DNA from 2 places in the Photobacterium sp. CCB-ST2H9 genome. Region 1 is predicted to be linked to the other one. Evidence: predicted binding sites of a transcription regulator. Region 1 holds the regulator's gene; the other holds the start of a gene.
The links. Region 1 encodes PurR, which represses purine synthesis genes. Its sites were predicted from a motif close to TNANGNAAACGTTTNCNTNA; they were not measured.

Region 1 (8,636 bases):
GCAAAGCTTGCGGGCGGATTGCTCAGGGTCTGACTGTCATGAATGAACACCAGCTGACCGACTCCCCAGGGCGCTTCCAGGCCATCAGTGCTTTCCGTAAAATCTTCATAAACAGGCAAGCGTTTATCGACCAGCTTCCAGTTCGGAAGCTGAGCCACAAACGGACCATCCAGAAGTTCGTTGGTTTTCATCGTGCGGAAGTTTTCGCCATTGATCCAAACCATATCGACACTACCGCCTGTATTTTTTCCGGCAGTTTTTTCCGCAAGTAAGCGTTGGGATGTCTCGGCAATGTCGGCGACTTTGACGTGATTCAGCGTAATGTCGTAGCGGCTTTTAACCTCACGGGCAACCCAGCGCAGGTAACTGTTGATAGGCTGGCTCCCGCCCCAGGCATTGAAAAATACGGTTTGTCCGCGTGCACGCTGCTGAATGTCTTTCCAGCTCATGTCACTCATTGCAGGTTGATTCTGAGCTTCGCTTGCCATCAGCGGGGACGCTGCCAACGTCAGGCAAAGCGCCATCCATGTTAATTTCATGATGATTATTTCCTTATTTTTCCTGCAAGTTCGTCGGATGATCAGCAATGTCTGTTTTTTTCTTATCATGGGCAGAGCCACCTCGCTGCCAGCGATGATACTTCTCCAGCCATGCCAAGATGCGTTCTGGTTTGTTCGCCTGTTTCCATACCCCGGCTGTATATTTGTTCGCTTCGCTCATCGTCGGATAAGGGTGGACGGTCCCCAGAATTTTGTTCAGACCCAGGCCATACTTCATCGCCAGCGTAAACTCTGCAAGCAGCTCACCGGCCTGGTTCCCGACGATGGTCGCGCCGAGAATGGTATCTTTCCCTTTCGGGGTCAATACCTTAATAAAACCATAGTCTTCTCCGTCGGCAATTGCGCGATCTAAATCATCAATCCCGTAGCAGGTCACTTCGACTTCTGTGCCCTGATTGGCTGCTTCTTTCTCATTGAGCCCTACGCGCGCAACTTCGGGGGAGGTATAGGTGACGGCGGGCATCACGCGATAATCAGCCTTGAATTTTTTCAGCTTGCCAAAAAGGCCATTGACAGCCGCATACCATGCCTGATGGCCAGCGGCATGGGTCAGCTGAAATGGACCGGCGACATCACCCACAGCATAAATATTGGGATATTGCGTCTGCAGATACTCATTGACTGTGACGGTTCCGCGTTCGTTAACGCCGATACCCAGTGTTTCCAGCCCAAATCCACTGACATTCGCGACCCGGCCTAAGGCGAGAATCACGGTGTCAAACGTGATTTCATGACGTTCATCCAGGGGGCCTTCCAGGATGACAAACTGTGTCGTTTCTCCCTGAGCCGTTTTTCTGGTCCCAAATTTGGTGGCTTTTTGTTTCAGTCTGATCTCGACGCCATCCTTGATCAGGCTTTGATGTACCAGAGCCGCGGCATCAGCATCTTCACGAATCAGCAATTGATCGGCCATTTCAACCAGTGTGACCTGACTGCCCAGTCGCTGAAAACTCTGTGCCAGTTCACACCCAATCGGGCCGCCCCCCAGGACCAGAAGCTGTTTGGGTTGTTCCCTGATTGACCAGAGGGTATCTGACGTCAGATAGTTAATGTGTTCAATACCTTCAATTTGCGGAACAACAGGGCGGGCTCCGGTGGCGATGACAATGTTTCGGGTGGTTATGCGTTCGCCGTTTACTTCCACTTCCCACGGCGACAAAATTTGTGCTTCTCCCTGAATGCAGTTCACGCCGAGCTTGCTGTAGCGTTCTTCAGAATCGTGCGGTTCGATGTGTCGGATAACTTGATGTACACGTTGCATCACCGCAGTGAAATCGATCTGAGGTGTGTTTGTCTGAATGCCAAACTCGGGTGCCCGGGTAATGGTGTGCATGGTGTGAGCCGCGCGGATCAGGGCTTTTGAGGGGACACAGCCGGTATTCAGGCAGTCGCCGCCCATCCGGTGTTTTTCAATGAGTGTAACTTTTGCTTTCACGGCTGCAGCGATATAGGCGCTGACCAGACCGCCGGCGCCAGCACCGATCACCACCATATTCTGGTCGAATTGCGTCGGACGTTGCCAGTGCTGATAGATGCGGTGTTGCTGAATGACACCCATGATACCTTTCGCAATGAATGGAAAAATCCCCAACAGCACCAGAGAGATCAGGACCGGCAGTGAAATCAGGCCGGACAAAGATTCAATTTCTCCTAACTGGGTACCCGCGTTGAGGTAAACCATGGTTCCGGGCAGCATCCCCAACTGGCTGACCCAATAGAAAGTACGGCCACGCATCGGAGTCAGGCCCATCAGCAGGTTGACCAGAAAGAACGGAAAGACGGGAATTAAACGCAATGTAAAGAGATAAAAGGGACCATCTTTTTCAACACCCCGGTTCACAGCAGACAGGCGTCGTCCAAACTTGTGTTGTACCCAGTCATGCAGCAGGAAGCGGCTCGCCAGAAATGCGAGTGTCGCACCCAGCGAGCTGGCAAATGAAACGACCAGCAAACTCCACCAGAAACCAAACAGCGCCGCACCCAGTAAAGTCATGACCGCAGCGCCCGGGAAGGAAAGGGCAGCCAGTACAACATAAACTGCGAAAAATAGCGTACTCGACAGTAAGGGGTGCTCAATAATGCTTGCCTGCAGGGAATGCTGGTAGGCTTTTGCTTGTTCAAGCGTGAAATAGTTGCCCAGATCGAAAGCGAACCAGGCGATAAAGGCGGCGGCAATGAAAGCCAGTAACAAAGGTTTTTTGAATCGGTTCATCGGTGCTTATCTGCTTGGTGAGTGGGCTGATCGTGTTTGGTGTCGTTTTGTTTCGGTGCCGGTTGCTGACTTAGAGGAATCGAGCAGAATGCCTGCGAAGGGACATCCAAAGCGGTATTAAACTTTGCAGACAGGTTTTGGAAACTGACTAACGCTGTCAGCTCGACCAGAGCATCTTCGTCATACCACTGTTTCAGATCATCAATCATCTGCTGAGTTACACGATTACCGGTGACTGTCATTGCTTCGGTATAGGCCAGTACTGCTTTTTCCTGAGTATCAAACAGCGGACTTTCCTGCCATTGAGTCAGGGCTTGTATTTTTTCGACTGATTGGCAGCGTTGCGCCAGTCTCATGCCATTGGCATCGACACAAAACGCGCAGTCGTTGAGCTGAGAAACACGGACGCAGACAAGGGATCGCATCACATCAGACAACGGTGATCGTTTTCTGTCTAAGTAACCAAAGAAACTGGCCACGAGGTAAAACAAGACGGGTCGGCGTCCCCAAAGTAAAGCCGGATTCAGCGGCTGTCCGAAATGGCGTTTTTGCAGCCAGAGCAGGGGACGGATTAAAATGGAGTAGCGTTTTTTTGCCGGTACACGCACTGGAAGTTCTCCGGAGAAAGCGGTTTATCATACCGACCGTTCAGATCCGGACAAATTTCAGAAATGGGGGGATTGATTTAGCTTTTGTGATCAGTTGATTGAAAGTTGTACAGTACGCGCAACCGGCTGATTGGTGAGTGAGCTGCGAGTATTGGTATCCAGCACCAGATATGTACTGGCGATGAGCTGCAACAGGGCAAGCAGGATGGTTTTGCCAATGTGATAGTTTCGATACCAGTATTTACGGGCTTTGATTTTCAGGATCAGGCCCCAGCTAATCAGCAGAATGTTGATTACAGAGGCAACCAGGCAAGAGGGAAGCAGGTTACTTTCCGTGCCGGTTGGTGTGTGCGCAAAGATGAGCAGAACGGCAGAAGGAAGCAAACTGATAAAGACCAGGTAGCGCATCAGTTTTGGCCATTTGTGGAATTTATCTTTGAAAATTGTGTCAGTCTGGCCCGGAAACGGCGTAGATGAGCGCATATGACCTCCTTTCTGATGCAAAACATACATTCTAAAGGCGGCGAAGCTGAAGAAAAGTTAACTGATGGAATTGTTATTAATGTTTGTGAGGTTTGTCTGTTTTTTACACAGCCCTGACAGGGTGCCAGGGCTAAAGCAGGTTATTTAAAGCCAGTGCAAATCGCTGCACTGGCAAAATAATCTGAATACTTAGTGATGAGCGCCAGAATTGACTTCTAGTTTGGACAGGAGCTCATTTCGACGTTGTGGGGTAATCACAGACCAGTGTTTTCCACTGACTGCGCCTTCTAACGCCCAAAGCAAATCCAGACTCAATGACTCGTGATGAGATTCCTGCAGCGCCTGAAAAGCACCGATAGCACCAACTTCAAACAGCTGATCTACAGAGTTGATGCCTGCTTTCTTGAGCATACGCTCATTGGCAAGGCGAAGATTTGGCAGATCTTTAATGCGGTTAGGGCTAGCCTGCATTTTTTTCTCTTTGTCAGCCTGTGCTGCATTAAGAGAAACTTCAGCGTGCTCCAGAATGACTTCTGGGGTTTCCCACCAGTTTTCCGGAATGGCATAGTGTTTTGTGACGACAGGAAAACCGCGTTTTTGATAAACGTACGGTTTGAGGCCAGCTTGTTTAAAGGTTTCTTCATTTTTCGCGTTAGCGCGCAGATGCAGCTTGTCGCTAACAACCAGAGCAAACATCGTTTCACCTGCGAAAATGCCAAAACCGCCAAACATTGAGCGAGATTTAATCTGGCCAAATTTCTCAAATAAACGAATTGAATCTTTCAGTAGTGGTTTGTCCATGCTTCTTTTCTCGGTTAGAAATTTCAACAAAAGAAGTCACCAAACAACGGAGCGAGGATTCAATTGTGCATAAGATTATGAGTCTTTTGTCATAAGAATGACAAAAGTGTCCCATAAACTTCACTTCATCCATCGGCAACCCCGCTACCATGAGTAATAACTTTATCACTAAGTCATTGCTTTTAGGCCGGAAGCTTTGCGTCCCATCCTTTCAGATGGTTTGCCTTGTTCGTGACTGTTTAATCATATATCAATAAGACAAATTTGATATCGATCGCACAAAAAATTGTGATACTCTTCGCAATAAAAATCGTATAAATTTTACAGAAACTAACTGATTATCCCATCAATTCCTCTGTAGCGTAGTAATATTCCATATAAACATAGCCGATATGGGTGTTTATATCGGCTGTTTATCAATATATGTAGGTTAATATCGTTTTTTATGGATGTGTTATTTTTTTGACGGAACGGCGAACCACGAGCTCAGGATTGATCTCAAAAGTCTGAAATTCATGGTTTTTATCTTTCACGCGTTCCATCAGAATTTCCACCGCAGTCTTGCCTAAACGGCGTTTTGGCTGGTGGATTGTTGTCAGAGGCGGTGAAAAGTACGGGGCCAGATCAATATTGTCATAGCCAATAATTGAAATATCATTTGGTACATTGATCCCTGCTTGTTCAAATGTACTGATTAAGGCCATTGCCATAATGTCATTGAAGCAGAAAATAGCAGTTGGACGCTCTTTCATGGCAATAAAAGCATTGGCTGCATCTACGGCAGATTCACATTCGAAATCACCTTCAATGATCCAGTTTTCATTGACCGTCAGACCAGCTTCGCTCATGGCTTTATGGAAACCTTTCAGCCGCTCACGGCAGGTAGATTTATCTTTCTGGCCGGAAAGACAACCAATTTTAGTGTGTCCATTGTCAATAAAATGACGAGTGGCAAGATAACCGCCAAGTTCTGCATTATCCTGAATATTATCTGTTTTTGGGCGTGCAGGACCCCAGTCCATGATAACCATGGGCAGATCAGGCTGTCGCTCTAACTGTTCCAGCAGTTGATCATCCAGATCAGAACACATCACCAGCAGACCATCCACACGCTTTTCAGAAAGCATGCGCAGGTAATCCTTCTGTTTGGCCAGATTACCTTCGGTGTTGCATAAAATCAGCGTATAACCGGATTTATAGCAGTACTCTTCAACGCCATGCACCAACTCGGCAAAGAATGGGTTGGTCGATTTTGTCACCAGCATGCCGATGGTGCTGGTTGTATTACATTTCAGGCTGCGCGCGACGGCGCTTGGCGCGTAGTTCAATTCTTCAACTGCCGCCAACACTTTTTTCTGTGTTGCTTCCGCTACGAAGCGGGTTTTGTTGATCACGTGTGAGACTGTGGTAGTAGATACACCTGCCATACGTGCAACATCTTTAATGGTTGCCATAATTGTTCTTCTAGTCTTCAGGCCCTGATCAGGGTCTTTTCATATTTGCCAGACGCTAAAACGCCGCTTCTCTGCGAGGATAGCGGCGGGAAATGAGTGGCTCAGGCCGAGTGGTAACAATACCTTACACCGATATGAAGTCTGACTTTCTATTGCTATTTATTTCATCGGTTAATCGCTTGCGCTCACATTCTACAAGGACTCACGCACAGTGCAACGTTTCTCTTGAAATGTGAGGGGAATCTTGATGCAGCTCAAGAATACTGGCAACTTGAAAGTTGTTTCAGTCTTTACATTGTAAGTGCTGTGCAAGGGCAACGGCTCCGCGATGCCCTTGCAGGAGGTTCAGGCTGAAAGGACGATCGGAAAGTGCCCGCGGGGGTGAGATTCGATGATCACCGGGGAACCATAAACGGAGCTGATATTCTCGGTGGTCAGGGTATGCCAGGCATCACCGTCTGCTTGTATCTTCCCCTTATTCAGCAATACCAGTCTGTCTGCGTATTCAGCCGCAAGATTGAGGTCATGAATGACCAGGATGACGGCGGCTCCTTTACGGGCCATATCTTTTGCCAGTTTCAGGCAACTGTGCTGGTGGGCAAGATCTAAAGCTGAAGTCGGTTCGTCCAGCATCAGAATGCACTGGTCTTTAGCATTGCTGAGCTGAGCCAGTACACGGGCAAAATGAACACGTTGTTTCTCGCCGCCTGAGAGGGTGGGGTACTGACGCTGGCTCAGGTGACAGATCCCAACAGCCGTCATGCATTCCCGGGTAATTCGGAGACAATCTGTGCGCTTCAAACCAAGTGGCATACAGCCAAATTCAACGACCTCCTGCGCAGTAAAACCAAAAGACAGGCTGCTGTGCTGAGGAAGTACACCCAAGTGTTTGGCCAGCAGGGATGGCTGCCAGTCGCTGTGCTTTTGACCAAAATAGTATACATCACCTTTGGCACCAATTTCGCCGCAAAGCACTTTGAGTAAAGTACTTTTACCGGCACCATTCGGGCCGAGTAAAGCTGTTAACTCTCCGCTGCGGAAACTGATGTTCAGCTGATCCAGTAACGTTTTACCGCCAAGTTGTAGTGATAAACCCTCGGCTGAAAGCACCGGTGATTGCTGTTTTTCGTGCCGGGGGCGAAGGGGGCGAACGATATGATGAATCATTGTAAACGGCCTTTTTGTTTCAGTAGCAGAGCTATAAAGAACGGTGCTCCCAGTAAAGCGGTGATGATACCGACCGGCAGTTCGGCAGGTGCGGCAATAACACGGGCCAGCATGTCGGCAACCAGTAAGATAAGTGCCCCCAGTAAAGCCGAGAGTGGCAGTAATGTTTTGTGATTCGGGCCTGCCAGCATACGGCCGAGATGCGGCACAATCAGACCGACGAAGCCAATCACGCCGGATAAGGAGACAGCGACACCCACACCAGCGGCGCAAAATAAAATCAGCAATCGTTTTAAAGACTGGACCTGAATGCCGAGATGTTTTGCTTCTGCTTCGCCCAGTAATAAAGCGTTGAGTGCATTGGATCTGCGATCAAATTGCCAGAACAGGAATGCCAGGGCAGAAAATGCCAGCGTGATGCCCGGCCAGGTAGCACCCGCCAGAGAACCCATGGACCAGAGTGACAGGTCGCGCAGCGCCTGATCGTCCGCAAAGAAATTCAGCAGTCCCAGTGCCGCACCTGAGAGTGCACTGATTGCAACACCTGCCAGCAGCATCACCGTCACGGAAGTGCCGGTCTTATCTGTGCCAAGGGCGTATACGATCCAGGTTGTCAGGGCGCCGCCAAGAAAAGCAAAAACCGGTACTGTCCCCAGCGTTAAAAGTAATGGAAAAGATGCTGCCATTGAGCTGAACAGGACAATGGCCGAAGCGGCGCCAAGGCTTGCACCGCCAGCGACCCCGATAATGCCCGGATCGGCCAGCGGGTTTCGAAACAGTCCCTGCATGACCGTGCCACAGAGCGCCAGAACTGCACCAATCGCGATACACAGCAGTGTGCGTGGTAAACGGACTTGCTGAATGATGAGTGCAATGTGCGGTGCGACATGATCCTGTCCCGGAAGCAGTGACAGCCAGACATCGGCGTAACTGATCGACATGGGGCCGACAACGATGGAAGAGGCAATGGCAAGTAACAGCATGGCAAAAACGGCGGGCAGTAAGGCAGTGGCTGGCAAACGCTGTCTGGTAAAGGTACGGCTGCGGTTCAAAGTTGTTGTCATAAGTTTACTGGCCATACAGTGTCTGATTCAGCCGCTCTGCTTCTTCGAGAGTTTTGAGGTTTAACCCGCCGATGAGTGCGGTACCATCCACTGTGATAATGGTTTTGTTTTGGCCGGCAGGTGTTGCAGCAAGCAACGGCAGTGTTTTCAGCAAGCCATCTTTGCCGCCAATTGACTGACTGGTATGCGTGCTGAGTAGGATCACATCGGGTTGCATTTCAACCATTGCTTCTGATGACAGTGGCTTATAAGCATCAATTTGGATCGCGGCTGGATTTAAACCGCCT
Region 2 (4,826 bases), 820 kb from region 1:
TACTTTCAAAGATCCGAAGCCCAGCTGTCATTCGAAGATTGCAGAGCTGGTTCAACAGTATCCGATTAAAAGCTGCGCGGTGATCAGCCATATCCGCCAAGCCAATCGGGGCGGGGTGTGTCTGGAAAATACACATCCGTTTACCCGTGAGTTGTGGGGGCGTTACTGGACTTTTGCCCATAATGGCCAGTTGTCTGGGTATGAATCGCTGGAAACCGGTCGTTATCAGCCTGTGGGGGATACCGACAGTGAAATCGCTTTTTGCTGGTTGTTGAACCAGATTGATTCACACTTTCCTCAGCCGCCGGAAGACTGGAGTCAGATATTTCAGTTGATTGCTGAGCGTTGTGACGACCTGCGAAAGCTCGGTGTATACAACATGCTGTTGAGCGACGGAGAGTTCGTCCTCACTTACTGTTCCAACAACCTTCACTGGATCACCCGAAGGGCGCCTTTCGGGAAAGCATCGCTGATTGATGAAGATGTGACGATAGATTTTCAGCAGGAAACCACACCTAATGATGTGGTGACGGTCATTGCGACCCAGCCGCTGACCAATGATGAGCGTTGGCACAAAATGGCAACCGGAGAATTTGCCGTTTTCCATTATGGGGAGCTGATCTTCAATCGGAAACTGGCAGTGCCGGAAGCGCCACCGCCATCCCCCGGCCAGAGGTAATCTGTTTAGAAAACCAAAAAAATGCGGCTGTGAAAGCCGCATTTTTGTATCTCTTGTAACTACATCTTATGGGGCAATTATTCGTCAGCAGCGTAACCATGCTGTGCCAGACGAGCGCCATCCAGATAAGCTGCGTCATCCTGCATGACCGCCCGGCCTTCCAGGAACCACTGACAGACCAGCGGATAAATGCGGTGTTCCTGCTGCTGTACTCGGGCCATCACTTCGTCGGCAGTATCGCCCTCGAAGATTGGGACTTTGGCTTGCAGGATGACAGGCCCGCCGTCCAGTTCTTCAGTAACGAAATGGACACTGGTACCGTGCTCGGTATCACCGGCATCCAGCGCTCGCTGGTGGGTATGCAGGCCGGTATATTTCGGCAGCAGAGACGGGTGGATGTTCAGCATCCGGCCTTCATAGTGACGGACGAATTCGCTGCTCAGGATCCGCATATAACCGGCCAAAACGACCAGATCCGGCTGATATCCGTCGATGATTTCAGCCAGTGCCCGATCGAAAGTGTCACGATCAGCATAATCTTTCGCGGCCAGATGGGCTGTTGCAATGCCGGCATTACGGGCTCGTTCCAGACCATAAGCATCAGCTTTGTTCGAAACCACGGCAGCTATGCGGCCGTGTGTGATGACATCACTTTCACAGGCATCAATGATAGCCTGCAAGTTCGAGCCGCTGCCGGAAATCAGGACAACAATGTTTTTCATTGTTTAGTTGATCTCCACCTGGGCTTCCCCCTCGGCAGCCTGTGCAATGGTACCCAGCAGCCAGGCGTTTTCGCCCTCAGCGTTGAGCAGTTCGACCGCTTGTGCTGCCTGAGCCTGAGGCAGAGCAATGACCAGACCAACGCCGCAGTTGAATGTGCGGTACATTTCATGGGTTTCTACGTTACCAGCCTGCTGCAGCCAGTTGAACACTGCAGGCCATTCCCAGCTTTTACCGTCGATGACCGCTTTGGTGCCTTTTGGCAGGACGCGTGGAATGTTTTCCCAGAAACCGCCGCCGGTAATGTGCGAAATTGCGTGCAGTTCGCAGCTTTCCATCAGTTTCAGAACTGATTTGACATAAATACGGGTGGGCTCCAGCAGGTGTTCTGCCAGAGATTTGCCTTCGAGGTCTTTGCTCAAATCGGCCTGAGAGACTTCGATGATTTTACGGATCAGTGAATAACCGTTGGAGTGAGGGCCGCTGGAAGCAACAGCAATCAGGGCATCACCTGCCTGAACTTTGGTGCCGTCGATAATTTCAGACTTTTCAACCACGCCCACACAGAATCCTGCGACATCGTAATCTTCGCCGTGGTACATGCCCGGCATTTCAGCAGTCTCGCCGCCAATCAGAGCACAACCGGCCTGTACGCAACCTTCACCAATCCCGCTGACAACACTGGCTGCGGTATCGACATCCAGTTTGCCGGTGGCGTAGTAGTCGAGGAAAAACAGCGGTTCACCACCCTGTACAATCAGGTCATTGACACACATCGCTACCAGATCGATTCCAATGGTGTCATGTTTCTTCAGATCCATCGCCAGACGCAGCTTTGTACCGACACCGTCAGTCCCGGAGACCAGCACTGGCTCTTTGTATTTGGTCGGCAGTGAGCACAAGGCACCAAAACCACCCAGACCGCCCATCACTTCAGGACGTGTCGTGCGTTTGACCACCCCTTTGATTCGATCAACCAGGGCATTCCCTGCATCAATATCGACACCTGCATCTTTGTAACTTAGAGAAGAATGATTACCGCTCACAACAGATCCTCACCGGTTAAATCGTAAAATCCGCAGTATGATAACAGTAGTCAGGACGGAAAGGAAAACGTTTGCGTCAAATATTCCTGGTGACGGAAACCTGACCAGGCAAGTCGCTATTTCCTACCTGTATGAGGATGGTCTAGTGTATAATGGATCGATTTTTTTGAAACTTTGTTGTGTAGGAGTCCAAGATGAAAGTCGTTGAGGTAAAACACCCGCTGGTGAAGCATAAAATTGGTCTGATGCGTGAAGGTGACATCAGCACCAAGCGTTTCCGCGAGCTGGCGACGGAAGTGGGTAGCCTGCTGACTTATGAAGCGACGTCTGACTTCGAAACAGAAACCATCACGATTGAAGGCTGGAACGGCCCGGTTCAGGTAGAACAGATCAAAGGGAAGAAAGTGACTGTTGTACCGATTCTGCGTGCAGGTCTGGGCATGATGGATGGTGTGCTGGAGCACATGCCAAGCGCCCGTATCAGTACGGTCGGTATCTATCGTGATGAAGAAACACTGGAGCCTGTCCCTTATTTCCATAAGCTAGCTTCCAACATTGATGAGCGTATGGCGCTGGTGGTTGACCCGATGCTGGCAACCGGTGGTTCTATGATTGCGACGATCGATCTGCTGAAAGAGCACGGTTGCAGCTCCATTAAGGTGCTGGTTCTGGTCGCTGCTCCTGAAGGTATCGCTGCACTGGAGAAAGCACATCCGGATGTTGAGCTGTACACCGCAGCGATTGACGAGAAGCTGAATGACAAGGGCTACATCGTTCCGGGTCTGGGTGATGCAGGTGACAAGATCTTCGGCACCAAATAATTCATCTGATGAATAAAAAAACCGGCATTGCGCCGGTTTTTTTGTTTCCGAAGCAAGAAAGTTTATGCGTCAGATGATTCTATTTGGGCGTTGTCGACAACCTTACTTTCACCCAGATCTTTTGGCAGGACCAGGTTCAGGACAATCGCAACGATACCGCACAGGCTGACGCCCTGCAGACTGAACTCGCCAATCCCGAAGGCCATGCCGCCAATCCCGAACACCAGCGTGACAGCAACAATGACCAGGTTACGGGATTTATGCAGGTCAACCTGATTTTTGATCAGGGTATTCAGGCCGACTGTCGCAATTGAGCCGAACAGCAGGATCATGATCCCGCCCATGACTGGGACAGGGATGGTTTGCAGTGTGGCACCCAGTTTACCGACAAAGGCCAGTATAATTGCGGTAACTGCACTCCAGGTCATGATGGCCGGATTGAAGGCTTTCGTCAGCATGACCGCACCAGTTACTTCAGAATATGTCGTATTCGGTGGCGCACCGACCAGAGAGGCCGCAATGGTTGCTACGCCGTCGCCGGCCATGGTGCGATGCAGGCCCGGTTTTTTCAGGTAGTCTTTACCGGTGACATTGGAAATCGCCAGCATGTCGCCGACGTGCTCAACAGCTGGTGCAATCGCAACCGGAATCATGAACAGCACGGCATTGATGTTGAATTCAGGCATGGTGAAGTTCGGCATGGCGAACCAGCTGGCTTCCTGTACCGCCGTGAAATCGACGACGCCAAAGAACAAACTGGTTCCGTAACCAGCCAGGATGCCCGCGATGATAGGGACCAGTCTGAAAATCCCATTTGCGAACACGCTGACCAGAATGGTGACCAGCAGAGAGATGCAGGCAATCCACAGCGCGGCATCACCGTTGACGATCTGGATTGAACCGTCACCGCTTTTTCCCAGGGCCATATTCACTGCGGCTGGCGCCAGGCCAAGACCAATCACCATGATGACCGGACCAACCACGACTGGAGGCAACAACTTATGGATGATGCCAACACCGCGAACTTTGATGATTGTGGCCATCAGCAGGTAAACTACACCGGCCATCATCAGACCACCGAGCGTTGCGGGAATACCCCAGGCTTGCACACCGTAAAGAATGGGAGCGATAAAAGCAAAAGAGGAGGCAAGGAAGATAGGAACGCTGCGTTTCGTGATGACTTGAAAAAGAAGAGTACCAATACCGGCACCAAAGAGGGCAACATTGGGGTCCAGACCGGTTAACAGCGGGACCAGAACCAGAGCGCCAAATGCTACAAACAGCATTTGTACCCCTTGTAATATCTGCATCATTGTCACAATTCTCCCTTGGTATAAAAAAATCGCGCAATGCTAGCACAAGAGCAAACGTTTCCCCAGTGTTCCGGCACATTAATTTATGATCTTGTCATTGATGGCGCAGGGCGTGTGAATTCACCCGAACAAGCTGCGATTTTCTGCTGTGTTTCAGGAGACAAAATTCGCTTTGGTTTGAAGCGGCTGCTGGCAGACATGCCGTTTTTTGTTCAGAACGCCAACGTCTGCCCGTTTTTGGTATTTT

Region 2: purM (phosphoribosylformylglycinamidine cyclo-ligase) is a predicted target of PurR. The motif match lies at 2,505-2,524, and genes of this name have one in related genera.

What each region holds. Positions count from the first base shown of each region.
Region 1 is NZ_CP100425.1:1,554,112-1,562,747, forward strand. It holds gene L4174_RS07440 (ABC transporter substrate-binding protein) at 1-539, opposite strand, end outside; gene L4174_RS07445 (FAD-dependent oxidoreductase) at 553-2,772, opposite strand; gene L4174_RS07450 (carboxymuconolactone decarboxylase family protein) at 2,769-3,380, opposite strand; gene L4174_RS07455 (hypothetical protein) at 3,471-3,863, opposite strand; gene L4174_RS07460 (TfoX/Sxy family DNA transformation protein) at 4,053-4,664, opposite strand; cyclic di-GMP riboswitch class I at 4,796-4,899, opposite strand; gene purR (HTH-type transcriptional repressor PurR) at 5,108-6,118, opposite strand; gene L4174_RS07470 (heme ABC transporter ATP-binding protein) at 6,464-7,285, opposite strand; gene L4174_RS07475 (iron ABC transporter permease) at 7,282-8,268, opposite strand; gene L4174_RS07480 (hemin ABC transporter substrate-binding protein) at 8,354-8,636, opposite strand, start outside.
Region 2 is NZ_CP100425.1:733,953-738,778, forward strand. It holds gene L4174_RS03450 (class II glutamine amidotransferase) at 1-679, shown strand, start outside; gene purN (phosphoribosylglycinamide formyltransferase) at 757-1,401, opposite strand; gene purM (phosphoribosylformylglycinamidine cyclo-ligase) at 1,405-2,445, opposite strand; gene upp (uracil phosphoribosyltransferase) at 2,640-3,266, shown strand; gene L4174_RS03470 (uracil-xanthine permease family protein) at 3,329-4,579, opposite strand; gene L4174_RS03475 (hypothetical protein) at 4,616-4,826, shown strand, end outside.